DNA from 4 places in the Pseudoalteromonas sp. NZS11_1 genome. Region 3 is predicted to be linked to each of the others. Evidence: predicted binding sites of a transcription regulator. Region 3 holds the regulator's gene; each other region holds the start of a gene.
What was found. The regulator sigma-54, encoded in region 3, starts transcription at its own class of promoters, with help from an activator protein. The targets are predictions, from matches to a motif close to GTTGGCACGNNNNTNGNNT.
Positions count from the first base shown of each region.

Region 1: a site for sigma-54 is predicted at 1,494-1,512, ahead of I6F44_RS05345 (ferritin-like domain-containing protein). Genes of this name have one in related genera too.
Region 2: a site for sigma-54 is predicted at 1,144-1,162, ahead of flgJ (flagellar assembly peptidoglycan hydrolase FlgJ). Genes of this name have one in related genera too.
Region 4: a site for sigma-54 is predicted at 2,051-2,069, ahead of fliS (flagellar export chaperone FliS). Genes of this name have one in related genera too.

Region 1 is NZ_JADYXK010000004.1:119,394-123,278, reverse strand. Features, by position in the region: gene aceK (bifunctional isocitrate dehydrogenase kinase/phosphatase) at 1-423, shown strand, start outside; gene I6F44_RS05350 (LysR family transcriptional regulator) at 440-1,378, shown strand; gene I6F44_RS05345 (ferritin-like domain-containing protein) at 1,556-1,999, shown strand; gene I6F44_RS05340 (ExbD/TolR family protein) at 2,569-2,973, shown strand; gene I6F44_RS05335 (TonB-dependent receptor plug domain-containing protein) at 3,046-3,885, opposite strand, start outside.
Region 2 is NZ_JADYXK010000021.1:58,230-62,114, forward strand. Features, by position in the region: gene flgK (flagellar hook-associated protein FlgK) at 1-89, opposite strand, end outside; gene flgJ (flagellar assembly peptidoglycan hydrolase FlgJ) at 91-1,107, opposite strand; gene I6F44_RS14525 (flagellar basal body P-ring protein FlgI) at 1,266-2,360, opposite strand; gene flgH (flagellar basal body L-ring protein FlgH) at 2,372-3,055, opposite strand; gene flgG (flagellar basal-body rod protein FlgG) at 3,072-3,860, opposite strand; gene I6F44_RS14540 (flagellar basal body rod protein FlgF) at 3,882-3,885, opposite strand, start outside.
Region 3 is NZ_JADYXK010000001.1:281,192-285,076, forward strand. Features, by position in the region: gene rapZ (RNase adapter RapZ) at 1-290, opposite strand, end outside; gene ptsN (PTS IIA-like nitrogen regulatory protein PtsN) at 309-761, opposite strand; gene hpf (ribosome hibernation promoting factor) at 766-1,053, opposite strand; gene I6F44_RS01175 (RNA polymerase factor sigma-54) at 1,079-2,578, opposite strand; gene lptB (LPS export ABC transporter ATP-binding protein) at 2,648-3,373, opposite strand; gene lptA (lipopolysaccharide transport periplasmic protein LptA) at 3,370-3,885, opposite strand, start outside.
Region 4 is NZ_JADYXK010000021.1:46,569-50,453, reverse strand. Features, by position in the region: gene fliD (flagellar filament capping protein FliD) at 1-1,182, shown strand, start outside; gene I6F44_RS14485 (hypothetical protein) at 1,278-1,592, opposite strand; gene fliS (flagellar export chaperone FliS) at 1,601-2,002, opposite strand; gene I6F44_RS14475 (sigma-54 dependent transcriptional regulator) at 2,398-3,834, shown strand.

The sequences.
Region 1 (3,885 bases), on a different contig from region 3:
GCCGCAGACGCGATTGAAGAATACGGGCAAGCTCTAAAAGAAATGATTGCCGTTAATATATTTCCTGGCGATATGCTCTTAAAAAACTTTGGTGTAAGTAAGCACAAACGTATTATTTTTTACGATTACGATGAAGTTCAATACCTAACAGATATGAACTTTAGAGCATTACCAAAAGCAAAGAGCTACGACGATTATTTAATGGATGAACAAAGTTACTCTGTTGCACCACAAGATGTATTCCCAGAGCAGTTATGTACATTTGTAATGCCTAATCCTATGTATAAAAAGTTTTTTCTCAGCACTCATCCAGAGCTTATAGATGTTAGCTTTTGGAAGCAGGCGCAACAAAATATAAAAAATGGGCAGGTAAGTCATATTTACCCTTACCCGACAGCACAGCGATTTATCCATCACTGGTAGACGCAAAGGACACACAATGAATATAAGTAAAATAGATTTAAATTTACTCGTTTATCTCGATACATTGCTTCGAGAATGCAACGTAACACGCGCTGCTAATCAATTGAGTATTACGCAGCCCGCAATGAGTAATGGCCTTAAACGTCTTCGTAACTTATTTAACGACCCTATTTTAGTTCGTACCAGCGATGGTATGGTCCCGACAGAGCGCGCTTTAGAGTTACAACCCGTTATTCGTGGCATATTAATGACGCTTGAAGAAACCCTAGCACCTAATAGAGAATTTGAGGCAAGCCAGAGTAAACGTGTATTTAGAATAATGGCCAGTGATTACGCTGCAAGTACGTTAGCGCCAAAGCTCTTAAGTAAACTACACGAAGAAGCCCCCGATACTACTTTAGATATACTCACACCAAGTGATGTAACCTTTCATGACGTAGAAAACGGTAAAGTAGATATGGCAATCAACCGTTTTGAAAACTTACCTCAGTCTTTTCATCATAAACGTATTTGGAAAGACAGTTTTTGCTGCTTAGTTAAGGCCGACAACCCTATTATTGAAAACTTTAGCCTCGACAGCTACTTAAAAGCGCGCCATATATGGGTGAGTAAAACAGGTTTTGGTGTAGGCGTGGGCATGGACCCTAAAGATGTGCAAAAACTTGGTTGGGTTGACGAAGCACTTGCCCACTTTGGTAAACATCGTAACATTGCCACTTTTACGCGTAACTACCATGTAGCGATTCATTTAGCTAAAGAGAAAAATTTGATTGCGACCCTTCCTTCAAAAGCCGCAAATATATACTTAGATGATCCGGGGCTTAAAATTTTAGAGCCACCGTTTCCAATTCCTCCTTTTGAGCTTGATATGATTTGGAGCCCACTGTTACATCGCGATGCGAGCCATATCTGGTTACGCCAAAAAGTAGCTGAAGTAGCTGAAGAGCTAAAATAACTTTATTACACAATATAATGTAAAAATTGCTAGGTTAATACTTTCCTCATTAACTTAGCCCCTTTCTGAAATGAAATTAAACCAATAAAATCAAATGACTACATGAAAATAAAAACATGGAACATACATTGCTTTTATTAAATTGAACTATACATTCATTTAATAAAAGAGGTCATTATGAACACCCATCAAGGATCAGAAGTAAATCATATTACTGACATCATTCAAGTTATGAACAGCGGCATCGACTTTTATCAAAAAGCACAGGAAAAAGTTGAAGACCCTGCTATTGGCGCACTTTTTCAGCGTATGATAGATGCCCGAAAAGTGAGTGTTGAGCGCTTGCAGCCATATGCAATTAATGAAAAAGGTGAACGCGAAGATGGTTCATCTTTCGCAGTTGAAGCACGACGTGCATACACAGCCTTACTTACTACATTCACCTCACATAACGACAGCACGTATGTAAAAGAGCTTGAAGAAGTAGAAGATAAAACGCTTGTAGAAATTAAAGCCGCTATGGATAAACCACAACCGGCTGATTGCGAAGCTGCACTGGCTAAAACATTATTAACAATGCAAAGCTGCCATGCAGAAATGAGCCGTATGCAAAAGCATTAAGCTTACATAATGCATAAATAGAACCCAGCCTAGCGCTGGGTTTTTTATTGCCTCTAATACCAACCTGCATAGATATTTAAGCAATTTAACGAATTAAATTACACTATAACGATGCTAAATAGACCCCATATAAGCAGATTGCTATAAACACCACCTTATTTCGCCACATTTTAAATACATAATGAATACAAATATTTAATGTTATTAGAATATTTATTTAACCACGATTTATTTTTGCTGTGCTAATTTTGTTAGTAGGTACCTAAAACCTTGCTGTGGCGCCGCAGCATTTAATTAAAAATAAGGTCCAATATGAAAAGTAAGCTAGGGCGTGTTGATCTCTGGTGGTTGAATTTGCATCAGTATGTTTGGTTTTTAGGCAAGGCAGAGCCTATGTAGTGTGGTTATTCCCCATAAATAGGCGATAACGCAGCATAAAGGCCAAACATGCGCTGCCCTTTGGGTTCTTTCTAGGGACGATTAACTCTTTGTTGCTCGGTTTTTACTTAGCCCACTAGGTTACAAACATCGCGCCGCGATTTAATCGCCCCTAGATTGAACAAATTTCAATCCACAAAGATTCACACGCCCTAACTAAACTGCAAAATAATGCTGATGTAGATATGACCCCGATGTTAGACATAGTGTTCATATTACTAATTTTCTTTATTGTAACTACATCTTTTGTAAAACCTGTGGCTATTGAATTAAACCGACCACTCGACAGCCCTCAAATAGATAAGCCTGTTAAAAATGCTTTATTTAGAATTGATGAAAGTAACGGAATATATTTTTCGGGGAGGTTAATTGATTTAGAGCAAGTTGCGACTAATTTAGCGATGTTCGCGGCTAAATATGAAATAAGTTCGGTACTTATAACCGCAGACGAAAACAGTACACATAATACTTTAATGAGTGTAATGAATAATATTAAGCAATACGATGATTATTCAATAAGTTTGATTTCTAAATAAAACAGCCCAAGATAAAACCAAAAAAAGGGCCTTACGGCCCTTTGAGTTAAATAACGAAAGGGAGGTTATTAATTAAAAACGGTATTCTGCACCTACGTAGTAGTAAGCACCGTTAAATCCAAATGGAGCAGAACGACGTGAGTAGTCAAACACACCTGAGCTACTTATTACTGTATTGCCACTAGCATCCACAATAGTACCTGAGCGAGAGTTACCTATTTCGTTTTTATCTGGGTAAACATCAAACAAGTTATTTGCACCAATGTTTACCGACAAATCTTCAGTAACGAAGTAGTTAACTTTAACGTCAGTTAAAATTTCTGCGCCATACGTTTGACGACCACCATCTTCTACTGTGTACTCACCAAAGCGATTAAGTGACAGGTTAACTGTCCAATCGTCACGTTGATAAAGCGCACTTAAGTTAATACGATCCTCTGGTTGCCACTCTTCAATAATAGAGATGTCTTCCGCTGAAAATATATCGTCTACGTTTACTGTCTCAAGGCTTGAGCCAGCAGGCGAAAATAACGATACAACATCTGTTTTAGTAAAGTTAGCTGCAAGTGTAAAATCAAGCGTGCCGCCTAAACCTTCAGTGTTCCACGTTGCTACAAAATCAACACCACGAGTTTCTGTATCAGCACCATTTAAGAAGAACTGACCTACGCCAGCACCCGCACTATTTAGTGCAGCATCAAGGCTTGTAGATAAACCTTTACCTAAGCGGTCACTAATTACAATACGGTCGTCAATATCAATTGAGTAGTAATCAACGGTTACATTAATATTATCTGTAACGTTATATACAATACCTAAACTACGGTTTTGTGATTTTTCTTCTTTAAGCTTTGGAATACCTAAGCTTTGCGCAAGTGTTGAATCATTTCTAAATGTACCAACCTCTTCTGC
Region 2 (3,885 bases), on a different contig from region 3:
ACATTGGCAATATTTTTACTTGTCGTTTGCAATAGCTCCGAGCTTGCTCTAACCCCAGAACTGGCAATGTTTAATAAATTAAACGACATGTTACTCTACTCCTTGGCGGATCACGTTTGCCGCAATGTCTTTTAGCTGACTGCTATTGAGCACATTTTTTATTTTGCTGGCATAATTTGGATCGGTTGCATAACCTGCTTTTTGTAATGAATCTAAAAAGTCATTTGGTTTTGCTGTATTTTGTAATGCTTCTTTGTAGCGTGGGTTTTGCGTTAAAAAATCAACGAAGTCGTTCACGCTATCTTTAATTGAATCGTAGGCTCTAAAGCTGGCTTGTTTTTTAACGGGTGTGCCTTGTTCAAACTCAAGCGTTACTTTGCTTGCTTTATCGCCTTCCCAGCTTTTATCTGACTTAATATTAAATAAGTTATTTGAGCTGCCACCGTCACTTTTATTAATAATGTGTTTACCCCAACCGGTTTCAAGTGCCGCTTGAGCAACCATTACCGCTGGGTTTAAACCTATTTTTTGCGCTGCAGTTTTAGCGTGTTCCCACACTGAACTTACAAACTCTTCTGCATTTTTAAATGTTGGGCTATCGGTTTTAGACTCTGCAGTATTAACCTTAGGCTCAGCAATATCGGCTTTAGTACTTTTAACGATAAGATCGGGTTGCTTATTTTTTTGCTCATGAGGAAGAGCGGATCCGACTTGCGTATCGCTGAAAATATCGTTAGTTGTTCTAAGCACCGAACCTGGCATAAAGTTTTTAGACTCAGGCGATAACTGCTGAACAATTAAATCGGCAAGGCCTAACGAGCCATTTGATGAAAGCTCTGTTGAAAGTTGCTGATCGTGCATTTCTTCAAAAAACTTTACGCCACTTGAATTAAATGGACTGTCTTTATCTTCAAATGCTTCGTTAGCTTTGCGCATTCCTTTGAGCAACATTTGCGTAAAAATAGCTTCAAATTGTGCGGCCGCTTTTTTGAGCGCAGCTTTGGAAGCATCAGTTGATGCATCGCCACTCGTTAAGGCTTCTTTACGAAGTGAATCTAAGTTGCCTAAATCAAAAAAGTTTTGTTTATCGAGGTGATTAGTTTCCATCGGCTTTTTGACACAAAATGAATAATGCAGTTAAAAATGCAAAAATTGAGCCACTACCGATAAAACGAGGAAGATAAAAATAATAAACTTAAGTTGCTGTAAATAAAAAGCCCTATATCTAGGGCTTAAGTAATACGTTATTTATTGGCTTGAGTTATTTATATAACAACTAACTGCCCGTTAATTGCGCCGGCTTCTTTTAGTGCTTCTAAAATAGCCATTAAGTCACCAGGCGCTGCGCCTACTTCGTTAATTGCGCGAACTAAATCGTCAAGGCTTACACCTGGATTAAATACAAAGGCGCGCGAGTCGTCTTGGTTTACATCAATAATACTTTGCTGTGTGACAACTGTATCACCGTTTGCTAGCGGGTTTGGTTGTGACACATTTTGTTGCTCTGCAATTGTTACTGTTAAGCCACCATGAGTTATAGCCGCAGGCTGAAGCTTAACGTTTTTGCCAATGACAATTGTACCGGTGCGCGAGTTAACTATAATTTTAGCGGCCATATCAGCTGGCTTAAATTCTAAGTTTTCGAGTGTTGATAAGTACGATACACGCTGGGATGCATCGCGTGGTGCTATAACACGAATAGAAACAGAATCAATTGCTTGTGCGCTATTTGGGCCAACTAAGTCATTAATTGTTTTTTCTAGGCGTTTTGCCGTTGTAAAGTCTGGGCGGTTTAAGTTAAAGGTAATGTAATCGCCTTGCATAAATGGGCTTTCTACAGTGCGTTCAACTGTTGCGCCATTTGGTATACGACCAACTGTAGGGGTGTTAATTACAACCTTACTACCATCAAGGCCTTGTGCCCCTAAGCCACCGACAATTAAGCTACCTTGTGCAATTGCATACACGTTACCGTCTACACCCTTTAAAAAAGTTTGTAGTAAAGTGCCACCACGTAAACTGCCTGCACTACCAATGGAAGAAACCGTAATATCTATTGTTTGCCCGGGCTTTCTAAATGCAGGTAATTCTGCATGCACAGCAACAGCGGCAACATTCTTAATTTTAGGACTTTGAGTTGAAGGTAGCGTAATACCAAAGCTGTTCAACATGCCTCTAAAACTTTGTTGTGTGTATGAGTTTTGCTCGCCAGTGCCCGGTAAACCAACCACTAAGCCATAACCAACTAATTGGTTAGAGCGTACGCCTTCAACCATAGACACATCTTTTATGCGCTCAGCACTGGCAGTAAACTGCCAACCTAATAACACAACTAAACATAAAGCTTTAAGGCTATTCATGTTGTTACCCTCTAAAATGGAAACAGCGAACTGCTAAAGAAACGTGTAAGCCAACCAGGACTTTGCGCTTCTTGCGTTTGCCCTTTACCTGAGTATTGAATACGTGCATTAGCAATACGGTTTGATTCAACCGTATTATCGGCGCTTACGTCTTGAGGGCGTACTAGCCCTTCTAGACGAATAAACTCTTCGCCGGTATTAAGCGTTAGCCATTTTTCGCCGCGTATAACTAAATTACCGTTAGGTAAAACACGCATTACATTTACCGAAATATCGCCTACTAAGCTGTTTGACTGGTTTGATTTTGAATCACCCGTAAACGACGAATCACTACCAATACCAAACTGAATGCTATCGCCACCTATATTTACTGGTAGACCACCTAATCCAATCACTGGGTCTAAGCTTGCGTCAGTTTCTTTGTCTGTTTCTGTTTTAGCGGCCTTTGTTGCTTGAGTAGACTCTTGCAGTTTAACCGTAATTATATCGCCAGTACGTAGCGCTTTTTTATCAGAATATAAGTCGTTTGATGTATGAGTATTAAACAATGAACCTGTAGCTACCAGCGGCTCTAAAATAGGCTCGGGGTACATAGGTGCGTAGTAAGGGTCGTCCTGCACTACCTCACTATTTTGCGTAGACATACAGCCACTTAAAAATAATGTGCCCGCTGCAAATAAAATAATATTACGCATAATTCCCCCTACTCTATTAAAGCTGTTGATTGATATAACTCATCATTTCGTCAACGGCCGAAATTACTTTTGAGTTCATTTCGTAAATACGCTGAGTTTCGATTAGATTTACGAGCTCTTCAGTTACATTTACGTTTGATGTTTCGAGCGAGCCTTGAATAATGCTACCTAACCCTTCAACACCAGGATTACCTTGTACCGGCGCACCACTTACAGCGGTTTCGGTATAAAGATTTTGACCGATTGGCTCAAGACCCGACGGATTAATAAAATCACTAATAGTAAGCTGACCAATGACCACGTTATCGGCTTGGCCTGCAACACGCACAGATACTTCACCGTCTTGCGAAACCGTAATTGATTGCGCGTCATCAGGTACATTCATTTCTGGCTGAATAACGTAACCTGCGCCCGATGTTACAATGCGTCCATCGCCATCGGTAGTAAACTGACCATTGCGCGAGTAAGCAATATTGCCATCTGGTTGCAGTACTTCAAAAAAACCTTCACCAGAAATCATCCAATCTAGTGAGTTTTCGGTGGTTAGCATGTTGCCTTGCGTAAACTCTTTTTGGTTAGCTACAACTTTAGCTCCCGCACCTAACATTAAGCCCGATGGCATTTCGGTATCTTGCGATGAACGACCACCTGGTTGATTAATATTTTGATAAAGTAAATCTTCAAATATAGCGCGGCTTTTTTTGTAACCTACGGTACTCGCATTCGCTAAATTATTTGAGATAACCGATATATCGGTTTGTTGAGCGTCTAGCCCAGTTTTACTGATCCACAATGCTGGATTCATAATCGTGTCCTCATTTTAAAGTTAA
Region 3 (3,885 bases):
GAAAAACGTTTGATCAATGTTTGATCGTCGCTATCTAAATAAAATAACGTAGGTTTTGCAAAGCCAGGCAAGTATTCAAGAATATCGTTAAATTCATCTTGTTGTTTAGGGATGTTCCGCACATCAATGCTAACAGCAATTTTATCATAGCTATCAGACACACTGCGAACTAATGAAGGAAGCAAGTTAACTGGAATATTATCTACGCAATAATAACCTAAATCTTCTACAACGCGTAAAGCAACCGACTTTCCAGAACCAGAACGGCCGCTTATGATAATTAACTCCATTTAACACCCTTTATAAAACTATGATTGATTGACAATAACTTGGTAAAGCTCAGTATCTGATTTTGCACTGCGTAACTGTTTACAAAAATCTTTATTGTTTAGTTTATCAGCAATGGTTGCTAGAGTCTTTAAGTGCTGCTGGTTATCGCCATCTGGTACGATGAGTGCGACGAAAATATCAACAGGGCGATTATCGATTGCATCAAAATTTATTGGAGTTTCGCTAACGAGTACTAAAGCCAAAGGCTCTTCTGCACCGCTCATTCTTCCATGAGGAATGGCAATGCCACGCCCTATACCTGTACTACCCAATTTTTCTCTGCTCATTAAAGCATTAAGAATATCTTGTTGCGGTAAATACGGAAGTTTGTCGTGAGCAAGTTCGCTAATGAACTCTAAAATTCTTTTTTTGCTATTAAAAAGGACCGCAGCTTTGCTGCAGTCCTGGCATATAAGTGAGCTTAATTTCATCATATTAGTGTCGAGCAAGCTTCTCTTTGTGTTTAATTACTTGTCGATCGAGCTTGTCGATCAACGAGTCAATGGCGGCATACATATCTTGATGTTCTGTAGAGGCAAATAACTCAGCACCGCTTACGTGTATGGTGGCTTCTGCTTTTTGATTTAATCTTTCTACATCGAGAATGACATGAACATTATTAATATGATCAGAGTGTCTTTCTAGCTTCGCAAATTTGGTATTAATATAGTCTCTTAGTGAATCGGTTAATTCTACGTGACGACCAGTTAAGTTTAGTTGCATAAGCATTACCCTCTTTTTTTGCGTCTTAAATCAAACTTTTACGTTGATTTGACGGTGGAATAGCCAGAGATTCGCGGTATTTTGCGATTGTACGTCTCGCTACTTTAATTCCTTGCTCAGCCAATATATCCGCTATTTTGCTATCACTCAATGGTTTTGCTGAGTTTTCTGCTGCGATTAATTTTCGGATAAGCGCACGGATTGCTGTAGATGAACATTCACCACCGTTTTCGGTGCTTACATGGCTTGAGAAAAAGTATTTAAGCTCAAATATACCACGGGGTGTATGCATATACTTTTGGGTTGTTACGCGCGAAATTGTTGATTCGTGCATTTCTACCATTTCAGCAACATCATTTAAAACCATTGGTTTCATGGCTTCAGGACCGTGTTCAAAAAAGCCTTGTTGTTGTTTAACAATACAATTTGTTACTTTTAATAGCGTGTCGTTTCTACTTTCTAAGCTTTTAATAAACCATTTAGCTTCTTGTAAATGCGAGCGAATAAACTGGCTGTCACCACTGGATTTTACAGTGCGAGACATTGCAGCGTATTGGCTATTAACACGAATTTTAGGCATGCTATCTGGGTTTAATTCAACAACCCAGCGGCCTTTAATTTTTTTAACTGACACGTCTGGAATAACATACTCAGATTCTTCTCTTACAATAGTATCTGCAGGTTTAGGGCTAAGAGTATGTATTAATGTCATTACTTCTTTAAGCTCTTCTTCTTTGAGCTTGGTTTTCTTCATTAATGTACGATAGTCACGAGCAGCTAATAAATCAATATGCTCGGTTAAAATCATTTTTGTTTCATTAATGTAAGGTGTTTCTTTATCAAACTGGTTAAGCTGAATACATAAACACTCTTGTAAACTACGTGCAGCAATACCAACAGGATCAAACAGTTGGATGCGTTTTAATACAGCTTCAATTTCATCAAGTTCGACTTCGTTATCATCTTCGTTTTCTTGATTAAAGCTTTCTAAAATCTCTTCGCAGCTTAGTGTTAAAATACCTGAATCATCGACGGCTTCTACAATAGCAATAGCAATAGCTTCGTCTGTAGGGCTAAATGGCGTTAGTTGTAACTGCCACATTAAATACTCATGGAGCGTTTCAGTAGAGGCGCCTTGGTATATTGATTCGTCTTCAGGCATCGGACCCGATGATGCTGCTGGGGCGGCACTCATGTACTCATCCCAACTAACATCCATAGCCATGTCGTCACTTAGCGTGTCTTTTGCAAGTGCTTCACCACTATCTTGTTCGTATTCGCTTGGAACATCATCGGCAGATGCGCTAACAGTTATGTCATCTGTATCTGCTTTTTGCTCGTTTTTACCTGCAGCGTCTTCTGAATAGTCTGCTTCTTCAACCTCTAATAGCGGGTTGCTGTCGAGAGCTTCTTGTATTTCTTGCTGGAGATCCAATGTACTGAGTTGCAACAAACGAATAGCTTGTTGCAGCTGTGGAGTCATTGTAAGTTGCTGGCCCATGCGCAGCTGTAGTGATTGCCTCATGTATCTCTAACAATCCTTTTATGTTGTTATAATTAATACTAGCAGATGCTTAAAGACATGGCGTAAATGTTACAGCCTAAATTGCTCGCCTAAGTAAACATCGCGTACTGTTTTATCATTTAATACGTGTTCTGGAGTACCTGATGCAATCAGCTCCCCATGAGAAACAATGTAGGCTTTTTCACAAACATCAAGGGTTTCTCTTACGTTATGATCGGTAATTAATACACCAATCCCACGATTTTTAAGATGTTCTATTATTTTCTTTATGTCTAATACCGAAATCGGGTCAACACCTGCAAATGGTTCATCCAGTAATATAAATTTAGGATCTGCTGCCAGCGCACGTGCTATTTCAACACGACGACGTTCGCCACCTGACAATGCCATACCTTGGCTATCACGAATGTGTTGTATGCTAAATTCATCTAATAATTTATCGAGAGTGTCTTCTCTAGCTTGTTTATTTAACTCTTTGCGCGTTTCTAAAATGGCCATTAAGTTTTGATAAACAGTCAGCTTTCTGAATATTGAAGACTCTTGCGGTAAGTAGCCAATGCCTAATCTAGCACGACTATGCATAGGTAAAAGAGTAATATCGTTATCGTCTATCGATATTTTACCTTTGTCGCTAGGTACAAGTCCTACTATCATATAAAACGTGGTGGTTTTACCTGCGCCGTTAGGGCCAAGTAAGCCAACAATACTGCCAGCTTTGACTTCAAGGCCGACGTTTTTTACAACTTCACGGCCTTTATAGCTCTTTGCTAATAGCTCTGCTTTTAATGTACTCATGGTTGACCTTTGTCGCTTTTTTTACTTTTTTTAGTCTCGATTGGCACTAAAATTGTGTGAACGCGGTCAGTTGAGTTTTCATCTTTTTCGGCACTGATTAGCTGCTGCTCTATATCGTAGGTAATGCTTTTAGCATTTATTTTTTGTCCCGCTTGCGATACTTGTGCATTACCAACAAGCGTTAAAAAACGCTTAGATACATCATAACGTACTTCGTCAGCACTGGCGCTCATAGTCGTGCCATCTGATTGCTTTTCTTCAAAGTGCGCAGGGCTACCTGTAGCAATTAATAATTGTTTATTATCGCCAAGTTCATCGCGTTTATGTACTTCTAAGCGGTCGGCTGTGATACGGCGATTACCGTGAATAATCTCAACGTTTTTCTCAAAAATCCCGACATTAGCTTTTAATTGACCTTCTTGCTTATCGGCGCTTATTGAAATTTGATTTGCAGTCGGTTGCGTGTTTTGTTCTGCAGCACTACTATTAAACGCTAGTATAAGTGTAGGAAT
Region 4 (3,885 bases), on a different contig from region 3:
AGTTCGGATAAAGACGCTCAGCCTGGTAGTTACAATATAAAAGTAGATGCATTAGCACAAGCTCATAAATTATCTTCCCTCGCATTTGCCGCTGATGAGGCAATTGGAGCTGGCGTAATTACAATCGGTTCTGGTGCAAATAGCTTCTCTACTGTTTTATCGGCTACAAATACATTAGAAGATTTACGCGACCAGATTAACAATGGCCCTTTTACTGGTAGCGATAGTAATGATTCGGTTGTCGCCACTATAATAACTAGTGATACTGGTCAGCATTTAGTACTTACAAGTAAAGAAACTGGCGAAGATAACGCAATTACAATAACCGTACAAGACGATGACGGTAATAATACTGATACAGGCGGGTTATCTCGACTAGCTTATGATGTATCAGACGCAGACCCTGCTAACCACACAACTAATTTAACACAAGTTAATGCTGCTCAAAATGCACAAATAACGATTGATGGCACGTTGACGGTATCAAGCAACACTAATGAATTTAGTAACGTGATTGATGGCGTGGATATAACAGCTAAAAAACCGCATGATACCGATGATGACATAAGCGACATATCAATTACCGAAAATAATAATAATATTAAAACAGGTTTAAATAACTTTATTACAAGTTATAACGAACTGTTAGAGCTCAGCAATAACTTGGGTGCGTCAAGTGAAGCTGGCGCAGGCGTTATGGCTGGTGATTCACTACTTCGTGGCGTTATGTCAAAGCTTCGTAGTGAAATCACTGAATCAGTTGATTTGGGTGATGGCAACTCACTATCGCTTTCGCAGTTAGGTGTAGAAACAGACCGCTACGGTGTTTTAACGCTAAATACAGAAACACTCAATGAAAAAATAGCAAGCGATGTAGATTTAGTGCAGCAGTTTTTTGTAGGTAATGATGACGATGGCTTTGCACAATCGTTTGACGAAAAATTAAGCTTTTACACCGATTCCGACGGTATTATTCAAAACCGTATAGACAGCAAAACAAACCAACTAGACGATTTAGATGACCAGCGCTTGAGTCTTGCCAGTAAAATGGAGTCGCTATCGTCAAGGTTGTATGCTCAATATAATGCGATGGATTTATTAGTGGCAAGCCTTAATAACACCAGTACATATGTTCAAGCTCAGCTGGAAAATATGCCTGGGGTTGTACGAGATAACTCTTAATATATAAATAGCATATAGTTTTAATAGCTAAACCAAAAACATAAAAAAACCGTTATTTATAACGGTTTTTTTATGTTTACTGCTTGAGGTGAATTTTATTTGGCTGCTCTATATGCCTTAATTGCCTTGCCAGATTTTTTTTGTTTAATAATGGCTTTAGATGACTCGTTTTTAGCGCTATTTGCTTTAACTAAAATAGTATTTATACGAAGCTGAATTAATTCTAATTGCTCTGCGCTTGGGCCTTCACTGTTTTCGCACCATTGTTTTAGTTTAGTGTTTAAAGTATCTAAAAAAGGCGGAGCTTCATCTGCATTATTATCATTTACTAATACTTCAATGTTACTAAGCAGTGTTTGTATTTGCTCTGCATGGCTTGTTAGTTGCTGCGAAGATGTTGGCGAGTCCATAATTTAAATTAAACCGCAGGGCTGCGTTGATCTAGCGGAATGTTATTCCAACCTTCTTTAATTTCTTTAACAATACTTGATACTTCAGTAATTGCTTCAATATCGTTGTGTAAGTTAGCTTGAGTTAAACGGCGTTGGCAGTAATCGTAAAGTGCCAATAAATTGTTAGAAATACTAGGGTCTTGCTCTACTTCTAAATTAAGTGCATCTTGCAGAGCACCAAGCAATAAAATGCAAGCTGAAATGTTCTCACCTTTTTTAGCTATTTCTTTGCGCTCAATAAACCCTTTTGTAGCTGCTAAACGGCCGATAATATTACTAAATATAAGGTTTATTTGTTCGTAAGGAGTCATTTCGGCAATACTACTAGCACGAACTTGACCGTATTTTTTTACTGAGATGTGAGCCATGGAAAATCCTAAAATTTAAAACAATAAAATTATGTGAAAGCTAATACAAAGCAATATTAATGCCAAGCATTTTCACTTATTTATGTATCGGCATTTGTAACTTCAACTTAAATTTATAATTGAGTTTATTTACTAACAATAGCATTTTTATTGCCGAGTAAATTAATTTTTAGGGCTAAGTTATAGTTAGGTAATAGTTAAGTAATGGCTAAGTAATAACTAAGTTAAAACTATAACCCATACTTAATGATTAACTATTAAGTATGATTGACTTAACTAGCCCGTCTGTTTTTTGGCGTTTATGTCAAAAAACTGCCGCTATCGCTTGCATCCATGCTGAACTGGCTTACAATTTAACTAATTATACAAATTAGTGAAAGTACGGCTCGCTAAATATGATCTTGATTTTAGATAATAATAACAACCGCGCAATAGGATTAAATGCTTCACTTAGCTTTATTGGTGAAGCTTCTGAGCTATTAAGCGAAGAAAGCTTTGAGCAAGAGTGCAAAAAATATCAGCAACAAGAATGCATGATTATTTTAGGAGCGTTGCAATCACTTGACCACGAAAGCTTAATTAAACGCTATCCAACTCTACCGTTTTTATTAATTGGCGAAACGCTAAAACCACTATTAAGTATAGCTAATGTGGTGGGGCTTATTTGCGAGCCATTTAATCACGAAGTGACAACTCAGTTACTTCATGATTGCCAGCAGTATCAACGTATGCTGCCTAATGAACATAAGCATACTAAACCACATAAAACCTTTGACGGGCTAGTTGGTGAAACAGAGGCCGTAAAAGATGTTCGCTTTTTAATTGAACAAGTGGCAAAAACCGACGCTAATGTTTTAATTTTAGGTGAATCAGGTACTGGTAAAGAAGTGGTTGCCCGTAATGTACACCTGCTTTCAAAGCGTATTAATGGACCGTTTGTACCGGTTAACTGTGGTGCTATTCCGGCTGAACTGCTCGAAAGTGAACTATTTGGCCACGAAAAAGGCGCGTTTACTGGTGCTATATCGGCTCGTAAAGGGCGGTTTGAACTAGCTCAAGGTGGAACGCTATTTTTAGATGAAATAGGTGATATGCCACTGCAAATGCAAGTTAAGTTGCTGCGAGTATTGCAAGAACGCAGCTATGAACGTGTTGGCGGGACAAAGGCTATTCAGGCTGATGTACGCGTTATTGCAGCCACGCATCGTAACCTAGAAACAATGATTGAAGAGGGGAGTTTTAGGGAAGATTTATATTACCGCTTAAATGTATTTCCTATCGAAAACCCATCGCTTAGTGAACGTGCTGATGATATTCCGCTGCTTTTAAAAGAGTTAATGCGCCGTGTTAACGACCAAACAGGTTCTACCGCTAAGTTTACCGAGCGCGCAGTTGAGAGCTTAAAAGAACATGCTTGGCCTGGTAATATTCGTGAGCTTGCTAATTTGGTGGAGCGTATGGTTATTATGTTCCCTGAAAAAGTGGTTGATATTCCTGATTTACCTAACAAATATCGTTACATTGAAGTTGAAGCCTACGAGCCAGAATACCCTGAAGAGTTAATGGAAAAAGATGCCTTTAACGACATATTTAGCACCGGTTTTAGCGATTACGAAAGTGAGCCAGACGCTGAGTTTAACCAAACGGGTAGTGGGCTATTGCCAGATGATGGTATTGAACTTAAAGATTATTTAGCCGAACTTGAAATTAGCTTAATTACCCAAGCGTTAGAGCGCTATGATTACGTTGTAGCTCGCGCTGCAGAGATATTAGGGGTTCGCAGAACAACACTCGTGGAGAAAATGAAAAAGTATAATCTTTCACGAGATTAAGGTTTAAAAGCAGCTGTCAGTGCTTAGTTATAAATTGGCCAAACACAGTAG